Linked DNA regions of Desulfatitalea tepidiphila. The protein of the gene in region 1 interacts with the protein of each later gene in a pairwise test. Links are inferred from orthologs where the notes say so. Each region holds a gene or a part of one and is shown in the gene's direction. Other genes may lie near its edges.

Evidence for each region.
Region 2: the proteins of secD (region 1) and pheT interact in binary tests that used the Escherichia coli proteins (3 or more experiments, as listed by UniProt). The link is inferred for Desulfatitalea tepidiphila from one-to-one orthologs.

The regions. Positions count from the first base shown.
Region 1 is NZ_BCAG01000003.1:333,955-350,610, reverse strand. The notes cover bases 6,897-9,856. They hold secD (protein translocase subunit SecD), read left to right. Parts: upstream 6,897-7,564; coding sequence 7,565-9,148; downstream 9,149-9,856. Other genes in these bases: secF (protein translocase subunit SecF), read left to right, coding at 9,229-9,856; yajC (preprotein translocase subunit YajC), read left to right, coding at 7,065-7,433; DFT_RS06140 (Rne/Rng family ribonuclease), read left to right, coding at 6,897-6,949. Outside these bases: murein biosynthesis integral membrane protein MurJ, read right to left, coding at 1-1,391; rpsT (30S ribosomal protein S20), read left to right, coding at 1,459-1,725; DFT_RS06150 (LPS-assembly lipoprotein LptE), read right to left, coding at 1,822-2,379; leuS (leucine--tRNA ligase), read right to left, coding at 2,468-5,062; more of DFT_RS06140, read left to right, coding at 5,480-6,896; more of secF, read left to right, coding at 9,857-10,257; DNA-processing protein DprA, read left to right, coding at 10,262-11,365; topA (type I DNA topoisomerase), read left to right, coding at 11,552-13,828; DFT_RS06110 (MarR family winged helix-turn-helix transcriptional regulator), read left to right, coding at 13,853-14,413; DFT_RS06105 (hybrid sensor histidine kinase/response regulator), read left to right, coding at 14,658-16,656. UniProt on the Escherichia coli protein: Part of the Sec protein translocase complex. Interacts with the SecYEG preprotein conducting channel. SecDF uses the proton motive force (PMF) to complete protein translocation after the ATP-dependent function of SecA.
Region 2 is NZ_BCAG01000006.1:385,369-390,364, forward strand. What follows is about bases 1,404-4,463. They hold pheT (phenylalanine--tRNA ligase subunit beta), read left to right. Parts: upstream 1,404-1,756; coding sequence 1,757-4,171; downstream 4,172-4,463. Other genes in these bases: pheS (phenylalanine--tRNA ligase subunit alpha), read left to right, coding at 1,404-1,726; DFT_RS21720 (MerR family transcriptional regulator), read left to right, coding at 4,277-4,463. Also shown: rpmI (50S ribosomal protein L35), read left to right, coding at 68-265; rplT (50S ribosomal protein L20), read left to right, coding at 277-624; more of pheS, read left to right, coding at 719-1,403; more of DFT_RS21720, read left to right, coding at 4,464-4,627; ribosome maturation factor RimP, read left to right, coding at 4,958-4,996.

The DNA.
Region 1 (16,656 bases):
AAGCCCAGCAATCCGATGTTCAACATGGAGGCGAGCGTGAACGCCAGTGCGAGGCCGTCGTGCCGCATCGGCCCCATCAGTGCCAATCCCAGAATCAAGTTGGCTGCAATGGTCAAAAGCGCGATCTTCAACGGTGTACGGGTGTCTTTCAACGCATAGAAGACATTCAGAACGACACGCACCGCCGAAAACGCCCATAATCCGATGCTATAGTACAACAAGGCACTGGCCGTCAATCGCGTGGAATCCAGATCGAACGCCCCCCGTTGAAATAACATGGCGATGATCGGTTCGCGCAGCACGATCAAACCGGCCATGGCCGGCAGGGTGACAAACAAGACCAGCCGGATGGCCTCATTGAAGGTGTGACGCATGGCATCGTATCGCTGCATGACCGCCTGGCGCGCCAGGGTCGGCAAGGCGGCCGTGGCGGCCGCGATGCCGAAGATGCCCAGGGGAAACTGGAGCAGTCGGTCGGCGTAGTAGAGATAGGAGATGCTGCCCTGATGCAGCATCGAGGCCAGGATAGTGATCACCAGGTTGTTGATCTGATAGACGGCCGCGCCGCACAGCACCGGTGCCAGCATGGCCCCGATCTGTTTGAAGGCCGGATGCCACCATGGTGCGGGGCGCCATAAAAATATCCTGTTTTTTAGCAAAAACGGCAGCTGCAGCCCCAATTGCAGGGCGCCCCCCACGACCACGCCCACGGCGAGCCAGTACACCAACTCCTGCTGGCTGTCGACCCACAGCGAGCCGACCGCAATTGCCGCGATCATGGACACGTTCAAGCAGACAGGCGCCAGGGCGGGGGCGGCAAAATGCCCCAATACATTGAGCAATGCCATGCACAAGGCGACCAATCCGATAAAAAAGATGTAGGGAAACATGGTGCGGGTCAACGACACGGTGAGATCGAATTTTTCGACCGAATCGGCAAAGCCCGGCGCGAGGATATGAACCAGCAAAGGGGCCGCCGCCATGCCGGCCAAGGCCGCCGTTAACAAACAGGCGGCCAGGAAACGCGCTGCGCTGCCGGCCAGGCGATCGGCTTCGGTGCGTCCTTGCTGGTAGAGACACTCTGTATAGGCCGGCACGAAGACGATACTCAGCGATCCCTCGCCAAACATGCGCCGCAGCAGATTGGGTATGCGAAAAGCCGCGATGAAGGCATCGGATATCATCCCGGTCCCGAAAAAAGAGGCAATGGCTATATCCCGTACGGCACCCAACACCCGGCTGAACAGGGTTGCGGCCCCCACCACACCGGCCGCTTTGGCGATGACAACCCCATCGCTACCTTGCACACCGGGGGTGGAATCGAGATGAAGGTGTGCCTCGTGGGAAGGCGTTTCGGCACCCGGGATTTCCTTGTCGAAACCTGTTGACATGCTATAGAGATACCTATATAGAGTTTCGTTTTATAAAGCTACAAATCAATGTGAAAGGAGCATTTCAGTGGCCAACCATAAATCAGCCCTCAAGCGCGCCGGCCAGAACGAAACACGGCGCATGCGAAATAAGACCGTCAAGACCCGTGTCAAACATGTGGTCAAGGAGGTCCGCCAGGCCGCCGCAGCCAAATCGGTCGAAACGGTCGATGCGTCGCTGCGGACGGCTCAGTCGACGATTGACAAGGCAGTGAAAAAAGGCGTTTTGCACAAACGCACCGCCGCCAGAAAAGTTGCCCGCCTGGCCAAGCTGTCCCAAACCATCAAATCCTGATTCCGGATCTCAAAGCAAAGCACCCGGCGCGAGAACGGCCGAGTGCTTTGCTTGCTATGCTATCCAGCCCCGAATACCCGGGGCCACCCAATATTTTTAAAATGAGCCCGTGAGGCGCTCGTACAGATATTCGGCCAGCCGTTCGGATACCTGTCCGATGGCCAGCCGTTTGTTCAGATCGGTGGCGGCCTTGCTGTCTCCCACGGGATACGCCTGCTCGGCCCTCAGCCCCCTCACCTGCCACACCACCTTGCCACCCCGATCCTTCAAAACAAACGAGGCTGTCATGATCACCCGGCGCTCGACGGCGGTCAACGTGCCGCCACGGGAAAGGGTTGCCGTGGAGAGCCGGTCGATGGTACCCGACAAACGGGCATCGGCCTCCTTTGGCCCGACCACCAGGTCCTGCCGCCTGCGGGTCATCTCATCGATCACGGCGTTGGTCAGCGTCGTCTCCAGCCCGGACTCGGCCGAACGATTGGTGAAAACCTCCACCGCGATGGTCTGCACCCCACCGGGCAGCTGACCCGGCCCGGCAAACTGATAACCGCAAGCCGTCAGCAGGCATAGGGAAAGGACGAGAAACGTCCACCCGCCGGCCGGAGGCCATTTGGCGTACCGCTTGATGTCGACCCCCTGTTCACGACCCGTCACGGCAACCTCTCATCTATTAGGTAGACCGAATTCCTTCACTTTAAACTTTACACTTCGAACTTGACACTTTTCGTTACGCTGCTGTCGCCTAAACGACAATGTTGACCAATTTGTTTTTCACGACGACGATCTTCTTGGGCGCCTTGTCGCCGACGAACTTCTGCACCCGTTCATCCGCCAGTGCAAGCTGCTTCACGGTATCGTCATCCGTGTCCACGGCGGTCGTAAACCGGCCGCGCAGTTTGCCGTTGACCTGAACGACGATGGTGGCCTCTTCCTGGACCAGTGCATCCTTGCGCCAGACCGGCCAGGGCACGGCGAGCGTGCTTTGGGCATGCCCCAGGGCATGCCAGAGCTCCTGGGCAAAATGGGGCACGATGGGGGACAGCAGCAGAATGACCGTCTCCAGGGCATGCCGCATGACGCCCTTGCGCTGATCCGCACCGCCGTCGTCGGGGCCGACCGCATGCATCTGGTTGACCAACTCCATGACGGCGCTGATGGCCGTGTTGAAATGGAAACGATCTTCGATGTCGCGGGTCACCTTTTCGATGGTCTGGTGCGCCTTTCGGTAAGTCTGCCGCAAAGTGTCGGGAAGCGATTCGACCGGACCGTCGTAAGAGGCCACGCCCTGCACCACGTCCAGCCAGGTGCCGGCCAACCGCCAGACCCGATTGAGGAAGCGCGCGCTTCCTTCTACCCCCTGGTCGCTCCACTCCAGGTCTCGTTCCGGCGGCGCGGCAAAGAGGCAGAACAGGCGCGTCGTATCGGCTCCGTACCGTTCGAGCAACACATTGGGGTCCACCACGTTGCGCTTGGATTTGGACATCTTTTCCACCCGCCCGAGGGTGATCGGCCGATCGCAGAGGGTGCAGTAAAGCGTGCCCCGCTCTTCGCGCGCCTGCTCGGGAAACAGATAGCCGTGTTGGGGACAGGACATGGTTTCCTTGCACACCATGCCCTGGGTCAAAAGGCGGGTGAACGGCTCTTTGTAATCGATCAAACCGATGTCGTGAAGTACGCGGGTGAAGTAGCGGGAATAGAGCAGGTGCAGAATGGCATGCTCCACACCGCCGATATATTGATCCACCGGCATCCAGTAAGCCACCGCGTCGCGATCGAACATGGCCTCGTTGCATTTGGGACTGCAATAGCGCTCGAAATACCAGGACGACTCGACGAAGGTGTCCATGGTATCGGTTTCCCGGCGCGCATCGGTGCGCCCGCACTTGGGGCAGGTCGTCCGGGCGAAATGGTCGAGGGTGGGCAACGGCGAGCGGCCGCCGGCGAGCAGATGGGCATCCTCGGGCAGCACGATGGGCAGATCGGCCTCGGGAACCGGAACCGTCCCGCACGTATCACAATAGATCATGGGGATGGGGGCGCCCCAGTAGCGCTGGCGCGAAATCCCCCAATCCCGCAGCCGGTAACTGATCGCCCGCCGGCCCAGCCCCTTGGCCTCGAGCAGGTCGGCGATCTTTTCCATCGCCTGGCGATTGGGTTGCCCGTCGAACGCTCCGGAATTGACCATCAGACCGTCGCCGGCATACGCTTCCGTCATCTGGGCGGCGACCAGGGTCTCGCCTTCCGGGTTGACCACCGGGATGATGGGCAGGTCATATTTCCTGGCGAAATCGAAATCGCGCTGATCGTGAGCCGGTACGGACATGACCGCTCCGGTCCCGTACTCCATGAGAGCGAAATTGGCCGTATAGATCGGCATGCGCCGGCCGGTCACGGGATTGATGCAATATTTGCCGGTAAAGACCCCCTCTTTCTCGTAAGTTTCCACCGCCTTGCTGGTGCGCTCCTGCAGGCTGATGCGCTCGATGAAATCGGACACCGCCGCCGCCTGTTCGGTTCCGGCCGCCAACTGGGGCACCAGGGGATGTTCGGGGGCCAGACACATGAAAGTGGCGCCGAAAACAGTGTCGTGGCGGGTGGTGAAGACTGGTATCACCGTGTCGCTCTCCTCCACCGCGAATCGGATCTCGGCCCCCTGGCTGCGACCGATCCAGTTCTTTTGCATGGTGGTCACCTTTTCCGGCCACCCGGGCAACTGATCGCAATGGACGAGCAGATCCTCGGCGTAATCGGTGATGCGGAAAAACCACTGATTGAGCTTCTTTTGCCTGACCGGCTGGCCGCAGCGCCAGCACATGCCGGCTTCGACCTGCTCGTTAGCCAGTACGGTCTGGCACGGTTCACACCAGTTGACATAAGCCTCCTTGCGGTAGGCCATGCCTTTCTCGTACATCTTGAGAAACAGCCACTGCTCCCAACGATAATAATCCGGCGTGCAGGTGGTCACCTCCCGGCTCCAGTCGTAGGAAAAACCGAGCTGTTTTAGCTGGTTGCGCATATAGGCGATGTTATCGTAGGTCCATTCGGCCGGATGGGTGTTGTTGGCGATGGCGGCGTTTTCCGCCGGCATGCCGAACGCATCCCACCCCATGGGATGCAGCACGTTGAACCCCTGCATCCGCTTGTAACGCGCCACGACGTCTCCGATGGTATAATTGCGAACATGGCCCATGTGAATCTTGCCCGAAGGATAGGGAAACATCTCCAGCAAATAATATTTCGGCCGGTCGGCCTGGACATCCACCTCGAAGAGATGGCTCCGCTCCCACTCCTCTTGCCATTTTTGCTCAATCTTACGGGGATCGTATTGTTCATCCATCGCTTGTCACCTGAACCGGCTTGGCCGGACATTTAAATGTTCTGGTTCCAACTTTGACGGCGCCGTAAAAAGTTCGGAATTCGCTTTTCCCGTCATCCCGGCGAACACCGGGATCCAGTATTTTCAGTATGTTCTGGATGCCGGTGTTCGCCGGGATGGCGCCTTTGCGACTTTTTACAGTTTCATCAACTTTCAGCCATCAAAAAACAGAGCGCCGCGACGGCGCATGCGGCGCCATGGTCGTTTAAGATTTTGATTTCTCATGCCATAATTTTATTCAAAGTGCAAGATATGTGGGAAGTTGACAATCTGTTTGACTTAACCGCAGCAAACACATATGAATCAAAGCGTTACAGTCGCCTACGCCTGACGCCCCCCACGGCATTCACGTTATCGAAACACAGGAATAACCCATACATGAGCAGCAAAATTCTGATTAACGCCATCGACCCGGAAGAGGTTCGCATTGCCAAGGTCCAGGACAGCCGGATGGAGGAATTCCAGATCGAAATGGCCGGTCGTGAAATTCTCCATGGCAATATTTACAAAGCCATCATCACCCGTGTAGAGCCCAGTCTGCAAGCCGTGTTTGTCGATTTCGGCGGTGAACGCAACGGCTTTTTGCAACAGCACGAAATTCACAGCGACTATTTTCAGGAGAGTGACAGTGGTCAGCGGACGATCGACAATCTGGTCAAAAAAGGCCAGGAGATCATGGTCCAGGTGACCAAGGACCCCATGATGAAAAAGGGGGCCATGCTCACCACCTACATCTCGCTGCCCGGCCGCTACGTCGTGCTGATGCCGGGCACCAACAACCGCGGCATATCCCGTAAAATCGAGGATGAAGAGGAACGCAAGCGGCTCAAGGAGATTCTGGTCCAACTGAAAATCCCCGAAGGATTCGGCACCATCGTGCGTACCGCCGGCCAGGGCTGCACCAAGACCCAACTGGCCAAGGACATCAGCTACCTGCTGCGTTTGTGGCGCGACATCAAAAACCGGGGACTTCAGGAGACCGCCCCTGCCGCGCTCTACAAGGATCGCAGCCTGGCCGTTCGATCCGTGCGGGATTATCTGACACCGGATGTCAACGAGATCCTGATCGACGATGAAGCGGCCTTTCAGGAGGTGAAAAATTTCGTCCAGATCATCTCCCCGCGTCACAAGCGCATTGTCAAACACTACACCCTGGACAAGCCGATCTTTACCAAATACCAGCTCGAGGATCAGATCGCGACAATCTTCGAGAACCGGGTGCCCCTGAAATCCGGCGGTTCCATCGTGATCGAACAGACAGAGGCCCTGGTGGCCATCGATGTGAACTCCGGCCGAGGAACCCGCGAAAAGGACCTGGAGCAAACCGCCCTGAACACCAACCTTGAGGCGGCCGAGGAAGTGGCCCGACAGATTCGCCTGAGGGACCTGGGCGGTCTGATCGTGGTCGACTTCATCGACATGCGCGAAATGAAAAACCGCAACGCCATCGAACGCGCCTTGCGCGAACATGTCAAACGGGATAAAGCCCGGGTGCGTATCGGTCGAATTTCACAATTCGGCCTTTTGGAATTGGCCCGCCAGCGCCTGGCACCGTCCATCGAACTGGGAAGCCTGGTGGCCTGCCCCTATTGCAAGGGAAAGGGGTTGACCCCGTCCACCGAAACGCTGGCCTTGCGTTTTTTACGTCAACTCAAGACCATGACGCGCAAGAGCGGACTGCAGAGCGTGCACGGCAGCGTGCCCAAAGCGGTGGCGGACTATGTGCTCAACAAAAAACGCAAGGAAATCATTGAATTGGAAATGCAACGCGGCTTTTCCCTGACCATCGAGGGGGACGCCGGCATGCCGCCCCATGAATGCCATATCGATTGCTATCCCGAGTGTTGATCTGGAAGAAGGGTTTGACCTGCACCGACATTTCAAGTATACCAGCGCCGTCTTATGATGCACATCATTTAATGCTGCAAATTGTACTCTATTCTCGAAAGGGAGGTTTGACGATATGAATTTAGCCTATGCCATGGGCCAGGGAGGCGCCGCAGCAGCCGAAGGCGGCGGTGGACTTTTGGCCACGCCCCTGTTGCCCATCATTTTGATGTTGGCCATCATGTGGTTTCTTCTGATTCGCCCCCAGCAGAAAAAGCAAAAAGAGCATCGGGAAATGATCACCAACCTGAAAAAGGGGGACATGATCATCACCTCCGGCGGATTGTACGGCCGGATCACCGGGGTGAGCGAAGCCAACCTGACCGTGGAAATCGCGGACAAGGTACGCGTTAAAGTCAGCCGGGGACACGTCGCCGGTCTGGCCCAGACGAGCAAGCCGGATACACCGCCGGCGCCCAAAAAAGCCGATACCGACAAAAAATAAGCCCAGTCGCAAGGATGATACCCGCAGCAACACCGCAATCTTCAGCCAGGCCTGAGACGGTCTGACGGATCGGTGGGTGGCGGGTATCCTGATTTTGACTCGAGCACGGTTCGAACAAGAGGAACGAAGCATTGAAAACAACTTCCTGGCGTCCCATTGTCGTCATTGTGGTCCTGCTGGCCGCACTGGTCTATGTGCTGCCGACGCTTCAAATGGTCCTGGAAAAAAAAGAGTCTCCGACCTTATGGCCTCACAACAAAATCAACCTCGGGTTGGATCTGCAGGGCGGCATGCACCTGGTATTGCAGGTGGATACCGATAAGGCCGTTGAAAATACGGTGGATCGATCGTTCGACGAGCTGCGAGCGTTCATGCGTCAAAACGATATCCGTGTCGCGGCGTTGAAAAGAACGGATGCCACCACCTTTACAGTGGTGCTGGATGAACGTGAAGATGCCGACCGATCCAAGGGGTTGATCGCCGACGAATTCCGCGATTTCAACCTGGAAGACCGCACCCGCGAAGGGCAGCGTGAAATCGTCCTGCAGCTCAAATCAGACGAAATCGAACGAGTGAAAAAACTGTCGTTCGAAAAAGCCGTGTTGAAAGTCCGCAACCGGGTGGACGAATACGGCGCCCGCGAGCCGGATATCCGGCCCCAGGGCGAAGATCGCATCATCGTCCAGCTTCCCGGCGTCATCGATGCCGACAAGGCGCGCAAGGAAATCGGCCGTACCGGCAACCTGGAATTCAAGCTGGTCGATGAAAGCAACGATGTGCGCCAGGCACTCTCGGGCAGTGTCCCGCCCGGCAGCGAGATCCGCTATTATCGGAAAGACGACCCCGACATGGCCGGCCGTCCCATCCTCCTGAAGAAGGAAACCCTGCTGACCGGTGACTACCTGAGTGAGGCGCGCGTCAAATTCGATCCGGCCAACGGACAGCCCTACGTCGCCATCAAGTTCAACCCCAAAGGCGCCCGCATCTTCGCCGACATTACCGAAAAGCACATCCACGAGCGCCTGGCCATCGTCCTGGACAACGAGGTCTATTCGGCCCCGGAAATTCAATCCAAGATCACCGGTGAAGGCATGATTACCGGCAATTTTACGGACGACAGCGCCAAGAGCCTGGCCCTGGTGCTGCGCGAGGCCTTCCCCACGCCGGTGAAAATTTTATATGAAAAATCGGTGGGCCCCTCGCTGGGTGAAGACTCGATCCGCAAGGGACTGCTCTCCATGCTCATCGGCGGCGTGCTCGTGGTGCTCTTCATGATCGTCTACTACAAAGGTTCCGGGGTCATCGCCGATGCGGCCCTGGTGCTCAATATCATTCTCATCGCCGGTGGCCTGGCCGCTTTCAACGCAACCCTGACCCTGCCCGGCATCGCCGGCATCATCCTCACCATCGGCATGGCAGTCGACGCCAACGTATTGATTTTTGAGCGTATCCGAGAAGAGTTGCGCCTGGGCAAGACGGCTCGCGCAGCGGTCGACGCCGGCTTCGAACGGGCCACGCTGACCATCATGGACGCCAACGTCACCACCCTGATCGCGGCCGTCGTCTTGTTTCAATTCGGCAGTGGACCGGTCAAGGGCTTTGCCGTGACCCTCAGCCTGGGCGTCGTGGCCAGCCTGTTTACGGCCCTGATCGTATCGCGCGTCATTTTCGAATTTCTGCTGACCAAGCGTTCGATCAAGACCTTGAGCATTTAACCATGGGCCGCCAACGGCCATCTCGTTCGGACATCGTCATGCCGCGGGCATGCGTGAATTGATTCTGAGGAAAACCGACCATGCAGATCATTAAACCAGATGTAAATATCGACTTCGTGGGACGTCGTGTACTGGCCTATATTGTCTCGGCCATCCTGATCCTCATCACCATCGTGTCTCTCATTTTCCACGGTGGTCCCAAATACGGCATCGACTTTGCCGGTGGCGCCGAGTTGTTGATCCAGTTCGATCAACCGCTGCCCATCGAGGAGGTCAAGGCGGCCATGAACGCCCTTCAGCTCGAGGCCGTGGTCCAAAAATACGGGGAGGAAGCGGAGGATTTCTATCGCGTCCTGATTCCGGCCGCCGTGGCCGAGCAAGAGAATCTGGCACAAACCCTCAAGGAGGGCCTGGCCGCCCAGACCCAACGGCAGGTAACCCTGGAGTCGTTCGAAATGGTCGGTCCACAGGTGGGCCGCGACCTGCGTGAAAAGGCACTCCTGGCCATGTTCTTCGCCCTGCTCTTCATCGCCGTCTACATTTCAGGTCGATTCGAACTCAAATGGCTGCTCAGCGCGGCCGTGGCCGGCGCGCTGGCCTTCAGCGTCTACATTCTGCGGCTGGCCCACCTGAGCATCCCCATGCTGATGTTGGCCGCGGTGGTGGTCACCCTGGTTCTGTTTTATATATTGAACCTGAAATATGCCATGGGAGCCATCGTCGCCCTGATTCACGATGTCGCAATCACTGTGGGCTTTTTCTCCATTTTTCAAAAAGAGTTCACCCTGCCGATCATCGCCGCCCTGCTGACGATCATCGGTTATTCGCTGAACGACACCATCATCGTTTTCGACCGGATCCGTGAAAACCTGCGAAAATACCACAAGCTGCCCCTCGCCGAGACGATCAATCGCAGCATCAACGAGACCCTCAGTCGGACGATTCTGACCTCCGGGACCACCTTGATCGTGGTGCTCATGCTCTTTATCTTCGGCGGCGGCATCATCCACGATTTCGCCTTCGCCCTGCTGGTCGGCATCCTGGTGGGTACCTATTCGTCGATTTTTGTGGCCAGCCCGATCCTGCTGGCATGGCAAAAACGAAAATGATCGCATGAACGATATCGTCCCCTGGCTGACGCTCAAGAGTGTTCCGGGCGTCGGGAACCTGCTCATCAACCGGTTGCTCAAGAGCTTCGAATCGCCGGAAAAGGTATTGAAGGCTCCTACCGGCGCGTTGACCCGAGTGCCGGGCATCACCCCCAGAATCGCTGAGGCCATCCGACGGCAGCGCCCACCGGATACGGTGATGCGCGACATCGATCAGGTCTATAAAAAGGGGTACACGTTCGTGACCTGCCAGGACGAGGACTACCCTCCCTTGCTCCGGCACATCCCGGATCCGCCGCCTCTCCTTTACGTTTACGGCCGGTTGAGCCAGCTCCAGTACCCCCTGTCGGTCGTTGGTTCGCGCAGGGCCACCCCCTACGGCCGCAATACGGCCAGGAGCTTATGCCGACAGCTGGCCGAAAGCGGCGCCAACATCGTCAGCGGCATGGCCCTGGGCATCGACACAGCCGCTCACGAGGGTGCACTCGAGGCGGGTGGCGTTACGGTCGCCGTCCTGGGTTCGGGGTTGAACCATATTTATCCCGCTCAAAACCGAGAATTGTTTCATCGGATCGCCGAGCATGGGGCAGTGGTGACCGAATTCTCCATGGACGCTATCCCGGACGCCCACCACTTTCCCATGCGCAACCGCATCATCAGCGGCATGTCGCTGGGCACGGTAGTGGTCGAAGCCGCCCGCCGGAGCGGCTCCCTGATCACCGCACGACTGGCCGCCGAGCAAGGTAGGGAGGTCTTCGCCGTACCGGGCAACATTCACTCGGCCATGGCACGAGGTACCCACGACCTGATCAAACAGGGCGCCAAACTCGTTGAAACAGCCAACGACATCATCGAGGAGATTGCGCCTCAATTGGCCGTCGGGCATGAACCGCAACAGACGCGGCAGCCGGTCGGCCTTTCTGAGTTGGAACATCGGGTCTTCGAAGCCATCGGGGTCGACCCCGTGCATATCGACGATCTGGCAAGGGACCTGGGGCAGGCCATGGCGCCGCTGACCAGCATCTTGTCTCAACTGGAACTCAAGGGATTGGTCTGCCAGGAACCTGGCAAACACTTTGTCCGCCACGCGGACTATTGCGATTCTTGAGGGCCATGGCGGACCACCTGTTTCGTAGGCAATTTAAAAAAAGCGGCTGTATGAAACAACTTAATTTTATTTTATATTTCAGAAGGATAACGACCCTCGATCCAAAAATTCCTTGGTACCGATATTTACAATTGAACCGCCATGCGCTAGCATGATGCCCACTACATTTTGCTTCAGAGGTATATTGTGTCTTCAAAACCACTTGTCGTTGTTGAGTCTCCAACGAAAATTCGCACCATCAAAAAATATCTGGGCAATAATTTCAACGTGGCTGCCACCGTGGGCCACATCAAGGATTTGCCGGCCAAAGAGATCGGTATCGATATCGATAACAATTTCAAGCCGCTTTATCGGAGCATTCCCGGTAAACAGAAGGTGATCTCGGCGCTCAAGGCAGCGGCCGGCGAAGCCGATGACATCTACCTGGCACCCGACCCGGACCGGGAGGGAGAGGCGATCGCCTGGCATGCGGCCGAAGTGCTCAAAAAAAAGGGCCGCCGGTTTCATCGGGTCCTCTTTCACGAATTGACCCAAAACGGGATCCTCAAGGCCATTTCCCATCCTGAAGAGTTGAACAAGGATAAATACGAGGCGCAGCAGACGCGGCGGATTCTCGATCGCCTGGTTGGCTACCAGGTATCTCCGCTGCTGTGGAAAAAGGTCAAAGGCAACCTCAGTGCCGGCAGGGTCCAGTCCGTTGCGGTGCGCATCATCTGCGAACGCGAAAAGGCCATTCAGGAGTTTATTCCGCAAGAGTACTGGTCGATCACGGCCCTGCTCGAGGGTCAAACACCCCCTTCCTTTGAAGCCAAGCTGGTCAAAAAGAAGGGTGAGAAACTCGAGATCGCAGATGAGGCGGCGGCCACGGCTATCGTCGAGGAATTGAAAACGGCGCGGTACCAGGTGGCTAAGGTGGTCAAGAAAACGGTGCGCCGCAATCCACAGCCGCCGTTTACCACCAGCAAGCTGCAACAGGAAGCGATCCGCAAGTTGCGTTTTTCCGCCAAAAAAACCATGCTCATCGCCCAGCAGCTCTATGAAGGCATCGACCTGGGGCCGGGCGAACCGGTCGGCTTGATCACCTATATGCGCACCGACTCCACCCGCATTGCGGCCGAGGCGGCCCAGGAAGCCATCGATTGGGTGCGCCAGGCCCACGGCAACGATTATGCGCTGCAGGAGCCGCGCAACTTCGGCAACCGGAACAAAGTCCAGGACGCCCATGAAGCCATCCGCCCCACTTCGGTGAACCATACGCCCGAATCACTGGCCAAATATCTGAGCAAGGATCAGCTGGCGCTGTACCAGATGATCTGGCGGCGCTTCGTGGCCTCCCAGATGACGCCTGCCCAGATCGATCAAAACACCATCTCCATCGCCGCCGGCGACTACACCTTTACGGTCACAGGATCGTCGGTCAAATTTCCCGGGTTCATGACCGTTTACCAGACCGTCGACGAAGAGGCCGAAAACAGCCGAAAACAACAGCCCCTGCCGCCTTTGACCGAGGGGGATGAGCTCGATTTGAGGCAAATTCTGCCCAAACAGCATTTTACCCAGCCGCCGCCGCGGTTTACCGAAGCCTCACTGGTCAAGGAGTTGGAAGAAAACGGCATCGGCCGGCCGAGCACCTATGCGGCCATCTTGTCCACCATTCGCGACAAAGGTTATGTGGAGCTGATCAAGGGATACTTTCATCCGAGCGAACTGGGACTCATCGTCAATGATTTGCTGGTGCTCAGTTTTCCAGAGATCTTCAATGTGGAATTCACGGCCCGAATGGAAGACAACCTGGATCGCGTGGAGACGGCTGAACTGGACGCGGTCAGTGTCCTGAGCGATTTCTACGGGCCCTTCAAGCAGAAACTCACCGAGGCCGATGCGCGGATGCTCAGCGTCAAAGGCGTCGGCATTCCCACGGATATCGACTGCCCTCAGTGCAAGCGTCACAAGCTGCACATCAAGGTCGGCCGCAACGGGCATTTTCTGGCCTGCAGCGGCTATCCGGAGTGCACCTACTCACGAGATTACGTACGCGACGAACGCGGACATATCCAACCGGTCGAACCCAACCATGAAGCCGCCACCGATAAAGTCTGCCCCAAGTGCGGGAAACCCATGGTAGTCAAAAGAGGCAAATACGGTGAATTCCTGGCCTGCAGCGGATTCCCGGAATGCAATCACACCGAATCGATCAACGGCGGTTTCAATGGCAAAAGCACCGGCGTAAAGTGCCCGGAACCGGGGTGCACGGGACAGATCGTCGAAAAAAAATCGAAACGCGGAAAGGTGTTTTACGGCTGCGACCGCTATCCCGCATGTACCTTTGCCAGCTGGGACAAACCCGTCGACAAGCCCTGCCCGGCCTGCGGCAGCCCCTATCTCGTAGAAAAAACGACCAAGCGCGACGGCACCTTTTTATGTTGTGTAAACCGGGAATGCGGCTACAAGGAGCATGTGTAACCCCATGTCGACCGGCAAACGCCAATGACTAGTCCCTATGCTGAAAATATCCTGCGCTCGATCAGACGCATCACCCGGGCCATCGATCTGCACAGCAGGGAGCTCAGTGCGCGATTCAAACTGACCGTACCGCAACTGGTCTGCCTGCGGCAGCTCTATCTGCATGGCCCGTCCACCGCCGGCCACCTTTCGCGCCTGGTGTTTCTCAGCCAGGCCACGGTCACCGGTATTCTCGACCGCCTGGAATCCAGAGGCCTGATACGCCGGGAGCGCGGACGCCCGGACAGGCGTAAGGTGACCATCGCCTTAACGGACAAGGGGCAGGAAATCGCCGAATTAATGCCGTGGCCGCTCCAGGAAAGATTCGCACAGCGCCTTTCTGCCTTGCCCGAGGAGGAGCAAGCCGACATCGATCAGGTCCTCGACCGGATCGTCCACATGATGGCGGTCCAGGATGTCGATGCCTGGCCGATCGTCGGCGCCGGGGAATGGACGGACCCTTGTGCCCAGCCGGCAACCGCTCCCGAATCCGCTGCTCGAACAGCAACCTCCCGAACTGCATCGTCCAAAAAACGATTGTCTTAAGCGATCCCTATCCGATGCTTGACAGATCAAGGCCTTAACGCTAAAAATTGATGTAATTTCATTGCAATAGAAAAGCGTTGCAATCTGTGCAACGCTTTTCGACTGTGATGATGTACGGACCCGGCATGGACGATGATCGGTGCTCATTCAGAAGCAGGCAAATTCGGTGTCAATCGCATGTCAAGGCAGGGCCGACAGGCGACAAGGCGAGGCATCCTCAACACTTCCGGCAGGAGTTCACCCGATGACCGCTGACAGCAGCAATCGAAAGTCCGAACGACCAACCGAGAGGCAAACCGAACCCAATGAAGATCGACCGGTCCACTCACAGAATGACGACCCATCCCGAGAGTCCCCTGGGCATCCAACCGATCCGATACAAATCGAGGAAGCCCTGAGGCAAAGTGAACAAACCTATCGTAATTTGATGGACCTGGCGCCCGATTCGATCACGGTGACACGGCGCAGGGACGGCCGCTTCATGCAAGTGAACCGCACCTTTTGCGAGCGGACCGGGTACACGGTCCAGGAAGCCGTGGGCCGGACGATCTACGAGTTGGGCATTTACGCCAATCCATCGGATCGTGAACGCGTTATCGAGGCACTGGAGAGAGACGGCAAGATCGAGGGAATGGAGATTCAGTTCAAGTCCAAATCCGGGAAGATTCTCGACAATCTCATGTCCTCCCAGCCCATCACGTTTAAGGGGGAAGAATGCCTGCTGGTCGTCACGGCCAACATCAACTCGCTCAAACAGGCCCAGAGGGACCTTCGGGAAAAGGAAGCCAAGCTTCGCAACATCCTGGATCACATCACGGAAAGCTACTACGAAGTCGATCTGTCCGGCAACCTGACCTTTTTTAACGACACCCTCGTCCAAGTCTCCGGATACACTCGCGATGAGCTGATGGGCATGAATTTCAGGCAGTACACCGCACCCGAGGATGTTGACCGGATCTATGCCGTTTTCAATGACATCTTTCGAGGCGTCACCTCCAGCAGGATTGTAGACTACTGTGTAAAAAAAAAGGACGGCACCCCTAGAATCGTCGAAAGCTCCGTGAGCCTGTTGCGGGACGCATCGGGCGCCCCCATCGGTTTTTACGGCATACTGCGGGACCGCACCGACCAGAGAAAGGCCGAGGATGCCCTGCGCCAAAGCGAAGAGAGCCACCGCGGCATCCTCGAACTGGCGCCGGATTCGATCACTGTGGTCGACCTTCAAGAGGGGCGATATCTCCAGGTCAACGATGCATTTTGCCGATTGAGCGGTTATTCGGCTGAGGAGGCCCTCGGCCGGACCCCACTGGAACTGGGGGTGTATCGCGATCCCCGGGATCGGGACCGGCTCGTCGAACAGGTCAAAAAACACGGCAACGTCGAAGGCCTGGAAATTCAATATCGAAACAGATCCGGGCAGGTTTTGGATGCCATCGTATCGGCCCGGCAGATTCGGTTTCGCGATCGGGAATGCCTGCTGGTCATCGTCACCAACATCACCTCGCTCAAGCAGGCCCAGGAAGTGCTTCGCCAGAGCGAACTGAAGTACCGAACGGTCCTCGAGAGCATGGAGGAGGGCTACTATGAAACCGATCTGCGCGGCCGATTCACCTACTTCAACGCCTCGACCTGTCGGCTGCACGGATATACGGTCGACGAACTGATGGGCATGAGCTACAAACGTTATCTTCGACCCGACAACGCCAAGAAGATTTCGAACATTTTCCGAAACATTTACGAGACCGGCGATCACTCGACCGTCATGGAATATGAAATCATCCGCAAGGATGGATCGATCCGCCAGTGCGAATTATCAGCCTACCTTCGCCGGGATGTTTCCGGCCGGCCGGTCGGGTTCTGGGGCATTACCCGAGACCGCACCGAGCAGAAGAAGATGGAGTCCCAACTGTTGCATTCCAGCAAAATGGAGTCCATCGGCACACTGGCCGGAGGAGTGGCGCACGATTTCAACAACTTGCTCATGGGAATTCAAGGCAATACGACGCTGATCCTCATGGACACCGACGAAGACCATCCCAGTTATACCAACCTGAAGAGCATCGAACAGTATGTCCGGGCCGGCGCGGATCTGACCCGGCAACTGCTTGGGGCGGCCAGGGGCGGCAAGTACGAAGCAAAGCCCACCCACATGAATCATGTGATCGAGGCCACTACAAACCTCTTCAGCCGAACCAGGAAAGAGATCACCATTCACCTGGAGCTGGACGACGCCTTATGGATGG
Region 2 (4,996 bases), on another replicon or contig:
TTTAGATCTTGCACATACAAAGCAGAAATGCCACCAGACACGGCAACACTATCAGGAGAAACGGACGATGCCCAAAATCAAAACCAATCGCGCGGCTGCCAAGCGGTTTCGTAAAACCGGGAGCGGGAAATACGCGTTTTCCAAATCCCATGCCAGCCATATTTTGACCAAGAAGAGCCCCAAACGCAAACGGGGACTGCGGCAGCCACAATTGATCAAGGCCAGCGACATGAAAGAAGTGCGCCGGTTGCTGCCCAACGGATAAGGAGAAAGATCATGCGTATCAAAAGAGGATTCAAGGCCCGCCGACGGCGTCAAAAGGTGTTGAAGCTGGCCAAGGGTTTCCGCGGCGGCCGCAGCAAATTGTTCCGTACGGCCGCCGATTCGGTCGACAAGGCACTCAACTACGCCTACCGGGATCGACGCCAGCGCAAGCGGGATTTCAGGCGCCTGTGGATCGCCCGCATCAATGCGGCGGTGCGAATGAACGACCTGTCTTACAGCAAATTTATCAGCGGATTGAAAAAGGCCAATGTCGCTTTGGACCGCAAGGTGCTGGCTGAGCTTGCCTTGTCCGACCCCACCGGTTTTTCCAGAATCGCTGCATTGGCTTCGCAACAGTAGCCGCTTTTCCCATCGGGAAAACTACCCATACTGCGGCCGTCCTTTCGAGTGACGGCCGCAGGTCATATTGGCAACCATCGAACAAAAAGAGACTATCGTGGAGAGTATCGATCAAATCCGCGCAGCGGCGCTGAAAGAGATTGACACAGCGACCACCGTCGACGCCGTACAGGACATCAATACCAGGTACCTGGGCCGCAAGGGGCTGATGACCCAGGCCTTGCGCGCCGTCTCCCAGTTGCCCGCAGACGATCGACCGGCCGCCGGCCGCAAGGCCAACGAGGTCAAGCAGGCCATTGCCGCGGCCTGCCTGGCGGCCCTGGAACGCATCGAGAGGGACGGCGCGGACCAGTCGGCGGGAATCGACGTCTCGCTGCCCGGCCGAAAGACTGCCCCCGGATCACGTCATCCCATCACCCTCATCACCACCCGCATCTGCGATATCTTCACCAGGATGGGATTCGAAGTGGTGGAAGGCCCGGAAGTGGAAAGCGACTACTACAACTTCGAGGCCTTGAACATTCCCAAAGACCATCCTGCCCGCGACATGCAGGATACGTTTTACGTGTCGGACGACATCGTCCTGCGCACCCACACCTCTCCCACTCAGCCGAGGGTCATGGAGAAACGGCAGCCGCCGGTGCGCATCATCGCCCCGGGAAAGGTCTACCGCTGCGATTCGGATATCACCCATACGCCCATGTTCCATCAGGTCGAAGGGTTGCTCGTGGACGAAAACGTCTCTTTCGGCGATCTGAAAGGCACCCTGACGAGCTTCGTGCACCAGATGTTCGACACCCAGACCCGGGTGCGTTTCCGTCCCAGCTTTTTCCCCTTCACCGAACCCAGCGCCGAGGTCGACATCCTCTGTGTCATCTGCCGCGGCAAAGGCTGCCGGGTCTGCTCCCAGACCGGATGGCTTGAAATCCTCGGATCCGGCATGGTTCACCCGGCCGTTCTGGAAAATGTCGGCTACGATACGGCCCGGTACACCGGCTTCGCCTTCGGCATGGGGGTCGAACGCATCGCCATGCTCAAATACGGCATCGACGACATCCGCAGATATTATGAAAACGACATCCGCTTCCTCAGACAGTTCTAGCGCGGCAAATTTGAAGCGAGCAGGTAGATCATGAAAATTAGTTTGAGCTGGTTGCAAGATTATGTTCCGGTAAAAATGGAGGTCGATCGTCTGGCCCACCTGCTGACCATGGCGGGTTTGGAGGTCGAAGCGATCGAGGAGCGTTTCGCCTACCTGGACCAGGTGCTCGTCGCCAGGATCCGCGAGATCTCCCCCCATCCCAATGCCGACAAGCTGAAGCTCTGCACCGTGGACACCGGCCAGGGCACCTGCCGGGTCGTCTGCGGTGCGCCCAATGCAGCCGAGGGCATGCTGGCCCCGCTGGCCACAGTCGGCTGCGAACTTCCCAACGGTACCGTGGTTCAAATCGGCACGATTCGGGGGCAAGCTTCGGAAGGCATGCTCTGCAGTGCGGCCGAACTCGCCCTGGGGGCGGACGACTCGGGCTTGATGGCGCTGGAGGGCGACCTGCCGCCCGGCACGCCGCTGAACCAGGCCCTGAAGCTGACCGACGCGGTTCTCGAGATCGGCCTCACCCCCAACCGGCCCGATTGCCTGAGTGTGATCGGCATCGCCCGGGAAGTGGCCGCCCTGGACAGCGCCTCGATCCGGCGCCCGGAGATCCGGCTGCCCGAAACCCATGGCCGCATCGAACAGATGACCTCGGTGACCATCGAATCCCCGGATCACTGCCCGCGCTATGCGGCCCGGGTGGTGGAAAACATTACGGTCGGCCCCTCTCCCTTCTGGCTGCAGGACCGCCTCCGATCCGTGGGTTTGCGGCCGATCAACAATATCGTGGACATCACCAACTTCGTGATGATGGAAACCGGTCAACCCCTGCACGCTTTCGACTTCGACAGATTGGCCGAAAATCGCATCGTGGTGCGCACCGCCGGTGCCGGCGAACACTTCACCACCTTGGACGGCAAGGAGCGCATCCTGGAAGCGGACATGCTGATGATCTGCGACGGCCGGAAGCCGGTGGCCGTGGGCGGCGTGATGGGCGGCCTGAACTCGGAGATAGATCCGGGAACCACCCGCGTGCTCATTGAAAGCGCCTACTTCAACCCCATCAGCATCCGCAAGACCGCCAAGCGCCTGGGCATCAACTCCGATGCCTCCCATCGTTTCGAGCGGGGGGTGGATCCGAAAGGCACGCGCTATGCGCTGGATCGCGCCGCCCAACTGATGGTTGACATCGGCAACGGGCAACTGGTCGAAGGGTGCATCGATGTGACCTATGACCTGCCCCAGGCCCCGACATTGGAACTGAGCGTATCGGCGACCAACCGTCTGCTGGGCACGGCGGTCGAACGCGACGAGATCGCACGCCTGCTCACGGAAATTGAATTTGAGACAGCCATCAAGGGCGACGACCTGCTGACAGTGGCGACCCCAAGCTTCCGGGTGGATGTCAGCCGTCAGGAAGACCTCATGGAAGAGGTGGCCCGGCGCATGGGATATGACAACATCCCGGTCACCTTTCCGACCCTGCCTGCGGCCATCCAGCCACCGCCCAAACTGCTGACCCAACGCCAGCGAATGCGCGACCTGCTGGCCGGTATGGGCTTCACGGAAACGATCAACTACAGTTTCGTGCACAACGATTCCTGCCGACGCTTGCGGTTGCCTGAAGCAGATCCGCGCTGCCGCCAGTTGGCCATCCTCAACCCGCTGAGCGAAGACCAAGCCGTCATGCGCACCAGCTTGATACCCGGCATGCTCGAAACCATGCGGCGCAACCTCTCTTACCAGTCCAGAAACCTGAAGCTGTACGAAACCGGCAAGATCTTCATCAGCGAAGGAAACGACCGCCAACCGGTTGAAAAGGACATGCTCGTCGCCTTGTGGAGCGGGGATCGCATCGATCAACAGTGGCACACCAGGCCTGTACCGTGCGATTTTTACGATATCAAAGGGGCCGTGGAGGGGGTACTCGAAGGGTTGCGCGTCGCGCCGGTTCGGTTTACGCGGCTCGAGCCCGAGCAGTGCACCTACTTGCGTTACGGGGTTGCCGCTAAAATCATGGTGGCCGGAAATGAGGTGGGCCTCGTCGGCCAGGTCCATCCCAAGGTGTGCGGCGTTTACGAGCTGAAGCAGGACGCGTTCATTTTCGAACTGGACCTGGCCCGGCTTCTGCCCCATATTCCGGAAACGATCCAGTTTACGGCGCTGCCCAAGTATCCGCCGACCGCACGGGACACCACCTTGATCCTGGACGAGGCCATAGAAGCGGCGGAAATGCTCCGTCTGGTGGATCAGATGGACGAATCCCTGGTCGAAGAGGTCCGGCTGTTCGACGTATTCCAGGGTGCCCCCATCACCGAGGGCCGCAAAAGCGTCTCGCTGCGCATCGTCTACCGATCGGGGGAAAAAACCTTGGAAGACGAAGAGGTGAACCGCCTGCACAAACGCATTACCGATCGGCTGGTAGACCACTTCAATGCAGGCCTGCCCACTTGACCGAAGCGCCAGGCGCGCAGTGGACATGACCACCCGACGGGGATAAGCTTTAGGGGAACGCCGGTCACCATCGCCGGCACGCTCCAAAAGTAAAAAGGAGCGCTGATGAATGCACCGACAGAAAACCCGCCCGACATTCCGGACAAGCTTTTTTTCCGCATCGGCGAAGTGAGCCGCATTGCCCAGGTTCCACCGAGCGTGCTGCGATTCTGGGAAAATGAGTTTCCGCGCATCAAACCGCAGCGCACCGATGCCGGGCAAAGGCTCTACCGCCGCAGCGACGTCGAATTGATCCTATGGATCAAACACTTGCTTTACGAGCGCAAGTTTACGATAAAAGGCGCCCGCCAGCATCTCAAAAAAGGCCGCTCCGATGCCGCCGTGGCCCCCGATAAGGATACCGTCATCAAAGAGCTGTACGCTGAATTGAAAGCGATCAGGGACATGCTTGGATAGAATGTTGACGAACCGATGAAACCGGTTGACATCATTGAAAGGCTGTCCTATATAGGGCTTCTGCGAGCGGGCATAGCTCAGTTGGTAGAGTACAAGCTTCCCAAGCTTGGTGTCGCGAGTTCGAATCTCGTTGCCCGCTCCACCCAAAAGTCCGGTATTTCATCTGAACCGAACTTGGTAAAGTAGAGGCAAAGTAGGTGCGGCTTTGAACTTGTGATTCAGATGATCGGTTCCAAATAGCGGATACGCGCATCCTTCTTGAGAAGGATCTACTTTACAGGGGAACGGGCTTCAAGCCCGTTTTTGTTTTTTCGCCAGGAGGGCAGGCAGATGGTGGCCGGTAACGACGATAGTGCGCTTTCCGTGGTC